DNA from 3 places in the Paenibacillus urinalis genome. Region 1 is predicted to be linked to each of the others. Evidence: riboswitches for the same ligand, from Rfam matches in the RefSeq annotation. Region 1 holds a riboswitch; each other region holds the start of a gene.
What was found. A riboswitch is a leader RNA that binds a small molecule or an ion and turns the genes downstream of it on or off. The one in region 1 is predicted to bind thiamine pyrophosphate.

Region 1 (4,443 bases):
TGCAAGCTCATAAGTCTGTTCACGACCGGTTGGAAAAAATCCCGTGTTCTCCAGCGCCTCCTCCCGGACCATGATTGGCACCTCCATCGGCACGAAGCCGTGCTTCATCACGATATCCAGCGCAAGCTGCTGAACGGCGCGATGCAGCAGAACGCCGTCTCCCTTCAAATAGTAGCTGCGCGAGCCGCCAACCTTGACTCCACGCGGAGCATCAATGAGCTCATGGAGCTCTCCAAGTTCCATATGGTCCTTGATCGGGAATAGAGGATCACTGACCTCTCCGACCTGTTTTATAATGACATTATCCTTATCGCTCTGTCCTCTGGGCGTGTCAGGAGATACGATATTCGGAACGAGCAGCCGCAGCGCAGTATAACGGTCCGTCACCTCGGCTAGCCTTGCTTCTGCTTCTTCAATCTGCCCGTTCAACTGCCGCACTTCTTCACGAGCAGTCGCTGCCTCCTCCCGATTCCCCTCTCTCATCAACTGCCCTATTCTCTCCGAATCCATATTTCTCTGTTGCCTGAGCTTCTCCACTTCCGTCATCAGCTCACGACGTACATCATCACACGTTAGCAGCTCGTCTATAGATACGTCTATCTTCTTCCAATCCGCTGCTTCCTGAACCTGTGCAGCATGCTCTCTTAACCATTTCATGTCCAGCATTGTCGTCACCCCTAAGTTAAATTGGTCAAGCGAAAAAAAACATAGAGCGCCCTCATCCGTTGGGACGAGGAGCGCTCTATGCTCGCGGTGCCACCCAATTTATTGAAGCAGACTTCATGCGGTCAGCATTAGGTTCCACTTCAATCACTTTGGTTCCGCGATAACGGGCGGTGCCGATTAACTTAGGGGAAGACTAGCGCCTTCCCTTGGCGAGAATACCTCCGAGTTGGATGCTCTTCACAGGCATTTTTTCACGTTTTCAATTAACGGTATTATAATTTAGACATTTCCATATGACAATGATTTTATTCTTGATTATGCTGTACTTTCCAGCCAAGGAGGGCTATAATTAGCTTCTGAAATGTCCTAAACTTCATATTCAACCTCAAGGGGTGCTGGGTTAGCCGGCTGAGATAGTATCCGTGAAAGCGTGTTAGATACGTACCCTTTAAACCTGATCTGGGTAATGCCAGCGTAGGAATGGAGAGAATTCGAGTGTGCTGTTCTATTTTACTGACAGCCCTTAGCCCTTACGTCAGCATGCGTCCCTTATCCGGGACGCTTTTTTTATTATGGTCGCAAGAATGCCATTGCACTCTATCCGATCTCCCTTATCAGTATGGCTATCAAGGTAGCCTCAATTGAACTTATAGGAGTTATTATGGAAATTTCGTCAAGAATAGGGGTAATTGAAAAGGAGAGAGAAACGTGTACAAAAAGTTAGGAATGCTGTTTCTGGCGGTACTCATGATGATCATGACTGCCTGCGGCAATAGCGGCACATCGAATGAGGAATCTGGTGCAGGCGCGGAGGAGCCGGCAGCGAGCGATAGCCTCCGCGACATCAAGGTCGTCCTCGACTGGACGCCAAATACGAATCACACCGGCTTATATGCTGCAGTAAGTCAAGGCTTCTACAAGGAAGAAGGTCTGAATGTCGAGATTATTCAGCCCGGTCAAGCCGGTGCAGATACGATGGTCGCTTCTGGAGAGGTACCTTTTGGCGTAAGCTATCAGGAAGGGGTCACCCAAGCACGGACACAAGGCGTGCCGATCGTATCCATTGCTGCCGTCATTCAGCATAACACTTCCGGCTTTGCAGCTCCTGCGGACCGCAATATTGAATCTCCGAAGGACTTCGAGGGTAAAACCTATGGAGGATGGGGCAACCCGATTGACTCAGCGGTTCTGGATACAATTATGGGTCTTGAAGGTGCGGATGTAAGCAAAGTACACAATGTAAACATGGGGGATGCCGATTTCTTCACCGCAACGAAGCGAGACATCGATTTTGCCTGGATCTTCTACGCCTGGACGGGTATTGAAGCCGAGCTTCGCGGGGAACCGATCGATATGTTCTACGTTAAGGACTATTCCGAGAAGCTGGATTACTATACACCTGTACTTATTACGAATGAGGCGACCATTGACGAGGATCCGGAGCTGGTCAAAGCCTTCATGCGCGCAACGACCAAAGGCTATGAATATACAATTAATCATCCAGAGGAAGCCGCAGCGATACTCAGCGAGGCCGTGCCTGACCTCGACAAGGAGCTCGTGCTTGAGAGTCAGAAATGGCTCAGTCCGAAATATCAGGATGACGCCGCTCGCTGGGGCGAGCAAAAGGCAGAGGTATGGCAGAACTATTCCGACTGGATGGCTCAGCACGAGCTGCTGGACCAGCCGCTGGATGTCGAGAAAGCTTTTACGAATGAATTTCTGCCACAACAATAATTACTAAAGAAAGCGTTGGTGACCCATATGGCTCAAACATTGCTAAGTATTCAAGTCATTCCGAAGACACCTAATGGAGAAGATTCGATCCCTTATGTAGACCGTGCCATTGAAGTGATACAGCAATCCGGGGTGAAATATCAGGTCCATCCCCTTGAAACGACGCTGGAGGGCGAGCTTCCTGAGCTGCTCCAAATTGTGCAGAGAGTTCATGAGGTACTCATCGAGGCTGGCAGCCCGAGCATTATTTCACAAATCAAGATTGCCCATTACCCAAGCGGAATCAGCATGGAAGGACTAACGGAGAAGTATCCATCATGAAGCGTGTTGTAAGAAGTGTGCTGCCGCCTGTTGCGGCGGTCATCCTCTTTTTGGCGGTATGGCAAATAGCCGTGCCGCTTTTTCACATTGAGAAGTGGATTCTGCCAAGTCCTGTTGATATTACCCGTGAAGCAGCTGCACAAGCTGCAAGTCTTACTGAACATACTTGGGCGACTGTACAGCTTACTCTGCTCGGCTTCGGCATCGGCGCTGCGATCGGTCTTCTGACAGCCATGGTGCTGCATCTAGTTCCATTTATGAAAACGGCCCTGTATCCATTGCTCATTCTTAGCCAGAATATACCTACGATTGCACTCGCACCGCTTCTGATGATCTGGTTCGGATTCGGTCTGCTGCCCAAGATCATCGTTATTACACTGGTCTGCTTCTTTCCGATCGCAGTATCTGCTATGGACGGACTGATGCAAACGGACCGCGCGATGCTGAGCTACATGAGAATGGCCGGGGCCAGCAAGGGGCAAATCTTCCGCAAGCTGGAGGTGCCACACGCGCTCCCATCCATCTTCTCAGGTCTCAAGATCGCAGCAACCTACAGCGTCATGGGCGCAGTCATTGCCGAATGGATCGGGACAGACAAGGGCATCGGCTATTATATGATGCTGCAAAAATCGGCCTATCGGACAGATCGGGTATTCGTCGCCATGGCTATCATCGTTCTCTTGAGCCTGCTCCTCTTCGCCATCATCGCTATGCTGGAGAGAGCGCTCGTCCGCTATAAGACAGATGATCATAGAAAATCGGGTTCATAAGACGGTTTGAGTCGATGAATCTTATCCAATTACGAAAGGAGGATATCCTAATGCATCCTTTATTAGAAGTGTCAGACATCCGCTTATCATTTCGTCAGAAAAAGCAGCAGCTTCATGTCCTTGATCACATATCACTTACGGTTGGCCAGGGTGAATTCGTCTCGATTATCGGACCCTCGGGCAGCGGAAAGAGCTCTTTATTTCAAATCATTGGCGGACTTATTCAGCCTGATGCAGGAACAATCCGCTTGGACGGAGAAGTGGTAACAGGAACTCGTGGCAATATCAGCTATATGCCACAGCAGCCAGCCCTGCTCCCATGGCGGACAATCGCGGATAACATCAAGCTCGGCAGCGAGGTTGCTCCTGCTAAGTTCCGCAGCAGGCAAGGAGCAGATGATGCACGATCCACGCAGCAATGGATGGCTAAGGCTGGTCTGAGCGGCTTTGAAGATATGTATCCACACAAGCTGTCAGGCGGAATGCAGCAGCGGGCTGCCTTTTTGCGCGCACTCTTAAGTCCACAGGAGCTTATGCTGCTCGATGAGCCGTTCAGTGCGCTCGATGCACTGACGAGAAGCGAGATGCAGGAGTGGCTGCTCGGGATATGGGAGCAATCGAAGCGTTCGGTGCTATTCATTACGCATAATATTGAAGAAGCGCTTCTGCTGTCAGATCGGATCTATGTATTTTCGAATCGCCCGGCCACCGTACTCCATGAGGTGAAGGTCCCATTTGTCCGACCAAGACAGGAAGTGCTGACAGAGGACCCTCAATTTCTCCGCTTGAAGCGTGAAATATCCGAATGGATGCGGGAGGAAAGACGTAAACAGCCGGTGAATGCCGGCTCTTATCCGCCGAACACGAAGTAAATCACTAGGAGGTGATAAGCGTAATGCAGCAGTCTGAAGAGGATTTAGCGCCTGTCATTGACTCGCATATTCACCTGGAT
Region 2 (4,443 bases), 650 kb from region 1:
CAGAAATGCTGGGCATCATCGGCAGGGAGCTCGGAGCTCAGGGTATTCCGTTCTTTTATCTGGATGGACAGACACCAGGCCAAGAGCGTGTTGAAATGTGTCAGCGATTTAATGAGGGAGAGAGGGACTTCTTCCTCATATCGCTTAAAGCCGGGGGTACGGGACTTAACTTGACGGGGGCTGATACCGTCATTCTGTATGATCTGTGGTGGAACCCTGCGGTAGAGGACCAGGCAGCGAGCCGGGCACACCGGATGGGACAGAAGAATGTGGTTCAGGTCATCCGGCTGGTGAGCCGCGGTACCGTAGAGGACAAGATGTATGAGCTTCAGCAGCGTAAGAAAAATCTCATAGAAGAAGTGATTCAGCCAGGTCAGGAATCATCATCCACCTTAAGTGAGGAAGAAATCCGCGAAATACTGGCGATATAGCATAGATGATCCTGCATAAAAGAAAAGGATAGAATCGACAGATACCCGCCGTTGTACAGGTATTCGATTCTATCCTTATTTTGCTTTAATTGAGCTTTGATTTATCCTGCTGCTGCTCGAGCTTGAGCTTCTCCGGAGTAACGTCATCTCCGTTCGGATCTACGATGGTCAGTCCGGATATCGTGGACAATACCTGTCCGCGGATCGCCTTCAAATATTCCTCACGAAGCGCCTTCTGTTCGGTAATTTCCTCCGCTGTCAGGCCTTCTTTCTTCTGTTTGCGGCTCAGCTCATTAATTCTATTTAATGAAGGGATCTCCATGGTATCAGCCTTCCTTTCAAGCTACATTGTATCCTGACAGTTTACTGTATGATACGGCTTATTGCAACCCGAAGGGTAGAAGATAGGCTGTTATCTGCTACTCTATAGCTTTGGTTCTGAGCAGCGTAATACTCATTGCAATAAATATGAACCCTGTCGCTTTGTTAAGGATCGTCTTCATCTTGACGTTATTTCTCAGTTTACCCGTTGCTGTGGACGAGAAGGCGGCGATCAGGATGCTCCAGATTCCTCCGGTCAAGCAATATGTAAGACCAAGCACTACAAAAGGCAGTGGCGAAGCATCGCTGCCCGGGGCAATAAATTGCGGCATAAATGCGAGAAAAAACATGGCGACTTTAGGATTGGTTACATTCGTGAAAAGGCCTTGTGTAAATATTTTGGAATTCGATAACTCGGAAGGCGTATCTACAGGTCCACCATGAGACTTAGCCTTAGGCGATGCCTTGTCGATCAGCATTCGAATGCCGAGATACGCTAGATAAATTGCACCTACAACCTTGATGACATTGAACAGAACAGCAGAGCTCATCAAGATCACGGATAAACCGAACGCAGCAAGCAGTGTATGCACAACGCCCCCTGCCGTAATGCCAAGCGCCGAAACAATGCCCGCCCGCTTCCCCTGAGCCACACTTCTGCCAAGAACATACATCGTATCAGGCCCTGGCGTAATATTGAGCAGGATGGACGAGATCAGAAATACTTCGAAGTTAATAATACCCAGCATGTGGAGCCCTCCTTTGTTGTAAATATCATAATTCATGTTTACCAATTTGTGTAGACAATCGAGTCTTTACAAAACAGGAGAAAGCGTATAATGGGTTACGATTGGAACAGCATAATCGAAATACAGCACTAGGGGTGCCTTAACTGGCTGAGAGACCAATACGTCGATGATATGGACGATGGCGGTTAACCCTTTACACCCGATCTAGATCATACTAGCGTGGGGAAGTGCGGGGATATGAAATGATATAGGCCCGGAACCGGCATCCGATCTGACACAAGCTTCAGTTCAGATCAAGCAAAATTCAGGGCATTACATTTTATTGAGCTGCACTCACTCAGGGGTGCAGCTCTTTTTTGTGTTGTTTCAGCAATACGAACCTGAGGAGATGGAGTAATGAGTACAGAAGTATGTGGAACAAGTCGAATCGTGGGCTGTCGTTTTTCGCTATATCCGATGAGCGATCGGTTTGTTGATATTATTCTTGGTGCAATCCAAGAGGCGGATACCTCCAAGGTATGGACAGAGACCGGTGATGTAAGTACCTGCGTACGCGGCAGGCTTGAGCATGTTTTTGACGTTATGAAGGCGATTTATCTGCATGCAGCCAAGACAGGCGAGCACGTGGTGTTCAGCGGCACCTTCTCTATTGGCTGTCCGGGTGATTCGGCGGGTGATGTATACATGTCAGAGGATGCTGTCCGAATGAATGAAGACATCGTATCCTCTATCCGTATTGAAGGAGCAGCGGAATATGCCCTATACGCTCTCGGAGAGCCGGAATACATGAAGAAGATTGCGAACGTCGTTGATATTGCGAAGGAGGATGGCAGCTACGGCGGAGGTATTCATTACGCTACACGCCTAGAAGGGGATGTACATACGATCTTCAAGACACTGGAGCAATCCTTTGAAGTGACGCAGGAATCGGTGTCCCATGTCGTAATGACCGTAACGCTGTCCTGCAACAGTCCTTCTAATAAGAAGCAAGGGAAGGCGGAATAACGTATGGGAGCCTGGAAGCTGCGTGACATTATCGTATTAAGCTCATTGTCCGTTGTATTTGCCGTCATTTATCTCGTATTTTTACAAATTGGCAATCTGCTCACCGGTGTCATGGGACCGATGGGTTATGAGGTGATCTTCGGAATCTGGTTCATTGTCTCCATTATTGCTGCCTATATTATCCGCAAGCCAGGGGCGGCCTTTTTGTCCGAAACTATTGCTGGCATTATTGAAGTACTGATTGGAAACACAACCGGTCCTATTCTTATCGTATCGGCGATGATTCAAGGTCTTGGAGCAGAAATGGTCTTTGCAGCGGTTCGTTATCGTAAATATTCGCTGCCCGTCCTGATGCTGTCAGGTATAGGGGCAGCAGTGTTCAGCTTCGCCTGGGGCTACTTCCGGTCCGGCTTTGCTGCATTATCACCTGAATTTGTCATCGCCATGCTGGCGGTACGGATCATCAGCGGAGCAATTCTGGCCGGTCTGCTCGGAAAATGGATTGCGGATGCACTGGTTCGTACGGGTGTGCTGCGAAGCTTCCCGGTTGCCAAAGCAGCAGCCCGGTCACACAAAGCATAATGGTACTCCACACGGACAAAGATCAACCTGTCGATGAGACTTGCAGGTCCGCTGCTGCCATTGAAGTGAGAGATTTGACTCTTCAGTATGAGGAAGAAGCTCCGCTTATATTAAATGGGATCACATTCGACTTGATTCCAGGTGAGATGCTGCTGCTCCTGGGACCAAGCGGGAGCGGTAAGAGCTCGCTCGCGCTGTGTCTGAACGGAATTTATCCGCAAGAGATCGAGAGTCTGGTTACGGGAAGCGTCAGGATATGGGGCAGGCCGATGGTAGAGCAGAGTGCAGCATTGCATGCGCAAGCGGTAGGGATTGTCTTTCAAGATGTCGATAGCCAGTTCTGTATGCTGACAGTAGAAGAAGAGGTTGCCTTCTGCTTGGAAAATGTGGAATGTCCACATGAGAGGATCCGCAGCCGAATGGATGAAGCGCTTGAGATGGTTGACCTGCTGCCGTACAGAACGGCTCAGATTCACACTCTCTCCGGCGGCATGAAGCAGCGTCTAGCGATTGCCTGTGCACTCGCGCTTCGCCCCGGCATCCTTGTATTGGATGAGCCGACGGCCAATCTTGACCCGGTGGCTACTCGTAATCTGGCTCAGCTCATCTCATCACTTCGCAAAAAGCATGGAATAACGGTGCTCCTAATCGAGCATCAGCTGGATGCCTGGATGGCAGACATCGATCGTATTGCCCTAATGGATCAGGAAGGACAGATATGCCGAGTGGCTGCACCGAGCGAGTTTTTCTCGAAATATCGTGCTGAACTGGAGCAAATGGGGATTTGGGTGCCTGGCCCAGTGAGCCTGCAGCGGCAGCTAAGTGAATATGTACCGGGATCGGCGGATGTTCTTCCACTCACTGCTGAAGAGCTCATCCATTACTGGGTATCACGTCCTAAGCTTGAGCAAGGGCAGGTAATTGACTACTTGCAGAAGAGCTCTGAGCTATCTCTGTATTCTAGAGGAGATGGAGAGAGACATGCTCCTGTGCTGGAGGCACATGGGATGACATTTTATCGACAGGATCGGCCTGTCATTCAGAATGTCTCTCTGCGGGTGAGAGCAGGTGAATTCATCGCTATAACCGGACCGAATGGAGCAGGGAAGTCTACGCTGGCCGGGCTTCTGTCCGGATTGCTCACGCCTAAGGAAGGGCGGGTTCTTGCTGGCGGAGAGGATATGATCCGGGTGCCGGAGTCTGTCATCCGCAAGCGGGTCGGCCTCGTCTTTCAGCATCCCGAGCATCAGTTCGTTACGGATAAAGTGAGCGAGGAGCTTGCATTTGGACTGCGCCTGCAAGGTAAGTCCGAGGAAGAGGTTCAGCTGAGGACAGCAGAGCTTCTATCCGAGTTC
Region 3 (4,443 bases), 280 kb from region 1:
ATAGGACAGTACCCATGCGATATAAGCATGAAGAGCAATAAAGCAAAATACAAGGAAAAATATAATCGATAAAATAAGGGCAACCACAATATGCTTAAAACGGATGAGCCGAGTGGAAAGTGCGGGAGGAGCACTCGATACGTTTTGATTAAGTGATCTATTCTCGGAGATAGGAAACATCATACTCCTCCTTCCAATAGAATGTTATATAGGACTAATTTACTAAAACCAACTTGTAATCAAAGATGAGGTTGGTATAACTTTATTCTTTATCCTATGATGCGTCCTGTCTAAAGTCAATCGATTGGGACTAATTGTTACACACTTGTAATGTAAGTGAAATTAATGGTGAAAAATGTTTGTCAAGTGAAGGAAGACTTATTCCGAAATGTTTCCATTATGATCGATGGATGAGAGAAAATGAGCTGTGTAATTGAGATTAATTCTCAATTAAATCTTTACTTTGATCCTCGATTCTCTTATAATTTATGTAACCAGGTTTCACGTGATGAAACAGAGAGGGGATTATGCCATGGAAGAGCAAGATCGCAAATTAACGGTTCGAGCGGTCGAGAGGGCATTGGATATTTTGTTATGCTTTACGGAGCAATCAGATCTGGGTCTTACAGAAATTTCTGGCAAGATCGGTTTACATAAAAGTACTGTGCATCGTTTGCTGACAACACTGGAGGACAGGGGATTTGTTGTACGCAATCCTTCAACAGAGAAGTATCGGCTTGGCATTCGCATATGGGAGCTTGCGGCACATATGTCACAGAGTGATGATCCGGCCATTCTGCTGCTGCCTGCGATGGAGCGTCTTCGAGATCGCTTGGGAGAGACAGTCAGTTTGTATTTGAAGGACGGCAATGAGCGGATACGCGTTCAGGCTGTGCAGAGTAATCAAGCAATTCGAAGGGTAGCGCCTGTTGGTGTGAGGCTGCCTCTGTCTGTTGGCGCATCGAGTAAAGTGTTGGTTGCGTTTGCAGCAAGAGAAGAGCAGGAGCAGCTGATACGCAATTTTGATATCCCCTTGTCTGTTGATCAAGATACTTATATGAGTCAGCTGCAAGAGATTAGAGAATTGGGATATGCAACGAGCTATGAAGAGAGAGAGCCTGGAGCAGCAGCCGTATCAGCGCCGATCTTTGATCGCAAGGGCAAAGTAGCGGCAGCCTTGTCATTATCGGGACCGGTCAGCAGGCTGTCAGAAGAGACGCTTCGGGAATATGCACCTATTGTTATGGAGACAGCGGCGCAAATGGGTTTCATGCTGAGGTAATGCTATCGGATTGGATGGAAAATAAAGGTTGAAAATATGCTGTGAATGAGATAATCTTGTATGGACCTTAATTCAGACAAAGGATGAGGTTAAACCATTTATTTAAACAACAATAACAATTTACTAGGGGAGCCCGAAATGCCGGGCTGAGATGGCACTGCAAGGTGCCGGACTCTTTGCACCTGATCTGGATCATACCAGCGTAGGGAAGTAATTGGCGATAAAATGTGGATAAGATCCGTGTATGAGGTGAAGCTTCTGCTAGTAGTCTATGCAGCTTCATTAGCCGGTACATCGGTAAGATCTTATTTGGATTAGAGCTGATTCCCCCTGTGGGAATCGGCTCTTTTTTGTTGCCGCAGCTTCTGCATAACTGGCTGTCGTTTGTATATCTTCTATCTTTCAAACACAGCTCAGGAGAGGGCTTCCCAACTCGAAAAAGGAGGAAGCACATATGAATCATTCGAACACAGAACTGAACACAGAGACATCGGCTATAAGAGGAGAACAATTAAAGGGCGAATCAGGAAGACTCCAGCCATTCCCCGCCAGCAAGAGGGTATATATCCAAGGATCAAGGCCGGACATTGCCGTACCCGAACGTGAAATTGAGCTCCATCCCACTAGCACACCCCAAGGGGTAGAGCAGAATGAGCCATTTCGGGTATACGATACGAGCGGACCCATGGGAGATATGAATATAGAAGTTGATATCCGTCAAGGCCTTCCGCTCTTGCGCCGGAATTGGATCCTTGAGCGTGAGGATGTTGAGTTTTATGAAGGAAGAGAAATACGGCCAGAGGATAATGGGATTCGATCCGACAGAAGTGCCCAGCAGGAGGTAGAGGTGTTCCCGGGTGTTAGAAGACAGCCGCTTAGAGCCAAGTCAGGTCGATGTGTAACTCAGATGCATTATGCCAGAAAAGGGATCGTGACACCTGAAATGGAGTTCGCAGCGATCCGCGAGGGACTCGATCCGGAGTTTGTACGGAGTGAAATTGCAAGAGGAAGGGCAATCCTGCCTTCTAATATCAATCATCCGGAAAGTGAGCCAATGCTGATCGGAAGCCGATTCCATGTCAAGATCAATGCGAATATCGGAAACTCTGCTGTTTCCTCTTCGATTGAGGAGGAGGTAGAGAAGATGAGCTGGGCTGTGCATTGGGGAGCGGATACAGTCATGGACCTCTCGACAGGCCGCCATATTCATACGACTAGAGAATGGATTATCCGCAATTCTCCTGTACCCATTGGGACAGTTCCACTCTATCAAGCACTGGAGAAGGTGAACGGGGAGGCAGAGAAGCTCTCCTGGGAAATATACCGAGATACGCTGATTGAGCAGGCGGAGCAGGGTGTAGATTATTTTACGATTCATGCAGGCGTTCTTCTAAGATATATTCCAATGACAGCAGAGCGAATGACTGGAATTGTGTCACGGGGCGGCTCGATCATGGCAGCTTGGTGCCTGGCACATCATCAGGAGAACTTTTTGTACACTCATTTTGAAGAGATTTGTGAGATTATGAGCCGATATGATGTTGCTTTTTCACTTGGAGATGGACTAAGACCCGGCAGCATCTATGATGCGAATGATGAGGCTCAAATGGCAGAGCTGGCAACACTCGGAGAACTGACGCAGATCGCCTGGAAGCATGATGTGCAGGTGATGATTGAAGGTCCCGGACATGTACCCATGCATAAGATCAAAGAGAACGTCGATCTGCAGATGGAGATCTGTCAGGAAGCCCCATTTTACACGCTGGGTCCACTTACAACTGATATTGCTCCCGGATATGATCACATTACATCTGCGATCGGGGCGGCGATGATCGGCTGGTTTGGCACCTCTATGCTGTGCTATGTTACGCCGAAGGAGCATTTGGGACTGCCGGATAAGAATGATGTAAGGGAAGGGGTCATTGCCTATAAGATCGCTGCCCATGCAGCCGATCTGGCCAAGGGTCATCCTAGAGCGCACAGAAGAGACGATGCCCTCTCCAAAGCGAGATTTGAGTTCCGCTGGAAGGATCAGTTCAATCTGTCCCTTGATCCGGAGCGTGCCTTATCCTATCATGATGAGACTCTTCCCGCAGAGGGAGCGAAGACGGCGCATTTTTGTTCGATGTGCGGACCCAAATTCTGCAGCATGCGCATCACTCAGGATATTCGGAATATGGCATCCGTCAAGGGAGTTAGTGAGAAGGAAGCGATCCATGCCGGTATGCAGGAGAAGGCCGAAGAATATCGGGGTCAGAACAGGTGAACGAACAATCTCCCAATGCATGAGGGAAATAATGTGAGATCCCGTTTCGTAGATTGCAGATTCTCCAATTGGTTAATATAAATGTGAGAGCCAGAAGCCAAGGAGGGAATCGCATTTATGAATACTTCAGCAGTGAATCAAGAAGCAATTGAGACGGTAAGAGATTTGATCAAGGATATAGATACAGCGATGTTGACAACCGTAACACCAGAAGGACTCGTCTCTCGTCCGATGAAGACACAGGAGGTTGAATTTGACGGAGATCTCTGGTTTTTAACTAAAAAGGACACCAATAAGTATCGTGAATTGATGCAAAATCCGCTGGTCAATGTAGCCTATGTCGGTAAATCCTATGTTTCCATACGGGGTGAAGCGGAGCTGATTCAGGATCCGGCGAAAGTGAAGGAGTTCTGGAACAAAGCCTATGAGATGCTGCTTGATGTTTCTTATGACGACCCTTCGCTGGTGCTCATCAAGATTCAGGCAGACACCGCCGAGTATTGGGAAACAGGCAGTAAAACAAAGCTGGTCAAGAATCTGATCAACAAAATGACAGGCAAGAATGAGATGGATTTGAACAAGACCGTAGATCTGTGACGGAGCTTGTACAGGATTGCACATAAGGGGGCCCGCATATGGGCCTCCACTTTTTTTGTGCGATGAATTATTAATCCTGTGAATCAACTCCAGATGTGAGGGTGGGCAGCGATCATATCATCAGCTGTCTTCGAAAGTGCAGGCAAGTAGTTTCGAATTTGCTCTGCCCTGTTCAGATAGGACTCCGATGTACCAATGCCAAGATCATCGATCAGCGCCTGGAAGGCTGGCGCAAGTGGCTGCTTAGTATCCGGTGCTGCGTCTGTGTCTAAAATTTTGTGACATCGGGCAAAGGTAG

Region 2: linked by a shared signal. The riboswitch ahead of PUW25_RS04520 (YkoF family thiamine/hydroxymethylpyrimidine-binding protein) and the one ahead of PUW25_RS01760 (ABC transporter substrate-binding protein) in region 1 are both predicted to bind thiamine pyrophosphate.
Region 3: linked by a shared signal. The riboswitch ahead of thiC (phosphomethylpyrimidine synthase ThiC) and the one ahead of PUW25_RS01760 (ABC transporter substrate-binding protein) in region 1 are both predicted to bind thiamine pyrophosphate.

Annotation. Positions count from the first base shown of each region.
Region 1 covers NZ_CP118108.1:362,505-366,947, reverse strand. Annotated here, with positions in the region: gene serS (serine--tRNA ligase) at 1-666, opposite strand, end outside; TPP riboswitch at 1,045-1,164, shown strand; gene PUW25_RS01760 (ABC transporter substrate-binding protein) at 1,393-2,400, shown strand; gene PUW25_RS01755 (thiamine-binding protein) at 2,428-2,721, shown strand; gene PUW25_RS01750 (ABC transporter permease) at 2,718-3,491, shown strand; gene PUW25_RS01745 (ABC transporter ATP-binding protein) at 3,542-4,363, shown strand; gene PUW25_RS01740 (TatD family hydrolase) at 4,387-4,443, shown strand, end outside.
Region 2 covers NZ_CP118108.1:1,013,820-1,018,262, forward strand. Annotated here, with positions in the region: gene PUW25_RS04505 (DEAD/DEAH box helicase) at 1-431, shown strand, start outside; gene PUW25_RS04510 (DUF896 domain-containing protein) at 517-753, opposite strand; gene PUW25_RS04515 (LysE family translocator) at 851-1,501, opposite strand; TPP riboswitch at 1,622-1,744, shown strand; gene PUW25_RS04520 (YkoF family thiamine/hydroxymethylpyrimidine-binding protein) at 1,898-2,506, shown strand; gene PUW25_RS04525 (ECF transporter S component) at 2,510-3,088, shown strand; gene PUW25_RS04530 (energy-coupling factor transporter ATPase) at 3,088-4,443, shown strand, end outside.
Region 3 covers NZ_CP118108.1:640,510-644,952, forward strand. Annotated here, with positions in the region: gene PUW25_RS02970 (alpha/beta hydrolase) at 1-180, opposite strand, end outside; gene PUW25_RS02975 (IclR family transcriptional regulator) at 533-1,282, shown strand; TPP riboswitch at 1,398-1,508, shown strand; gene thiC (phosphomethylpyrimidine synthase ThiC) at 1,737-3,548, shown strand; gene PUW25_RS02985 (pyridoxamine 5'-phosphate oxidase family protein) at 3,666-4,145, shown strand; gene PUW25_RS02990 (hypothetical protein) at 4,229-4,443, opposite strand, start outside.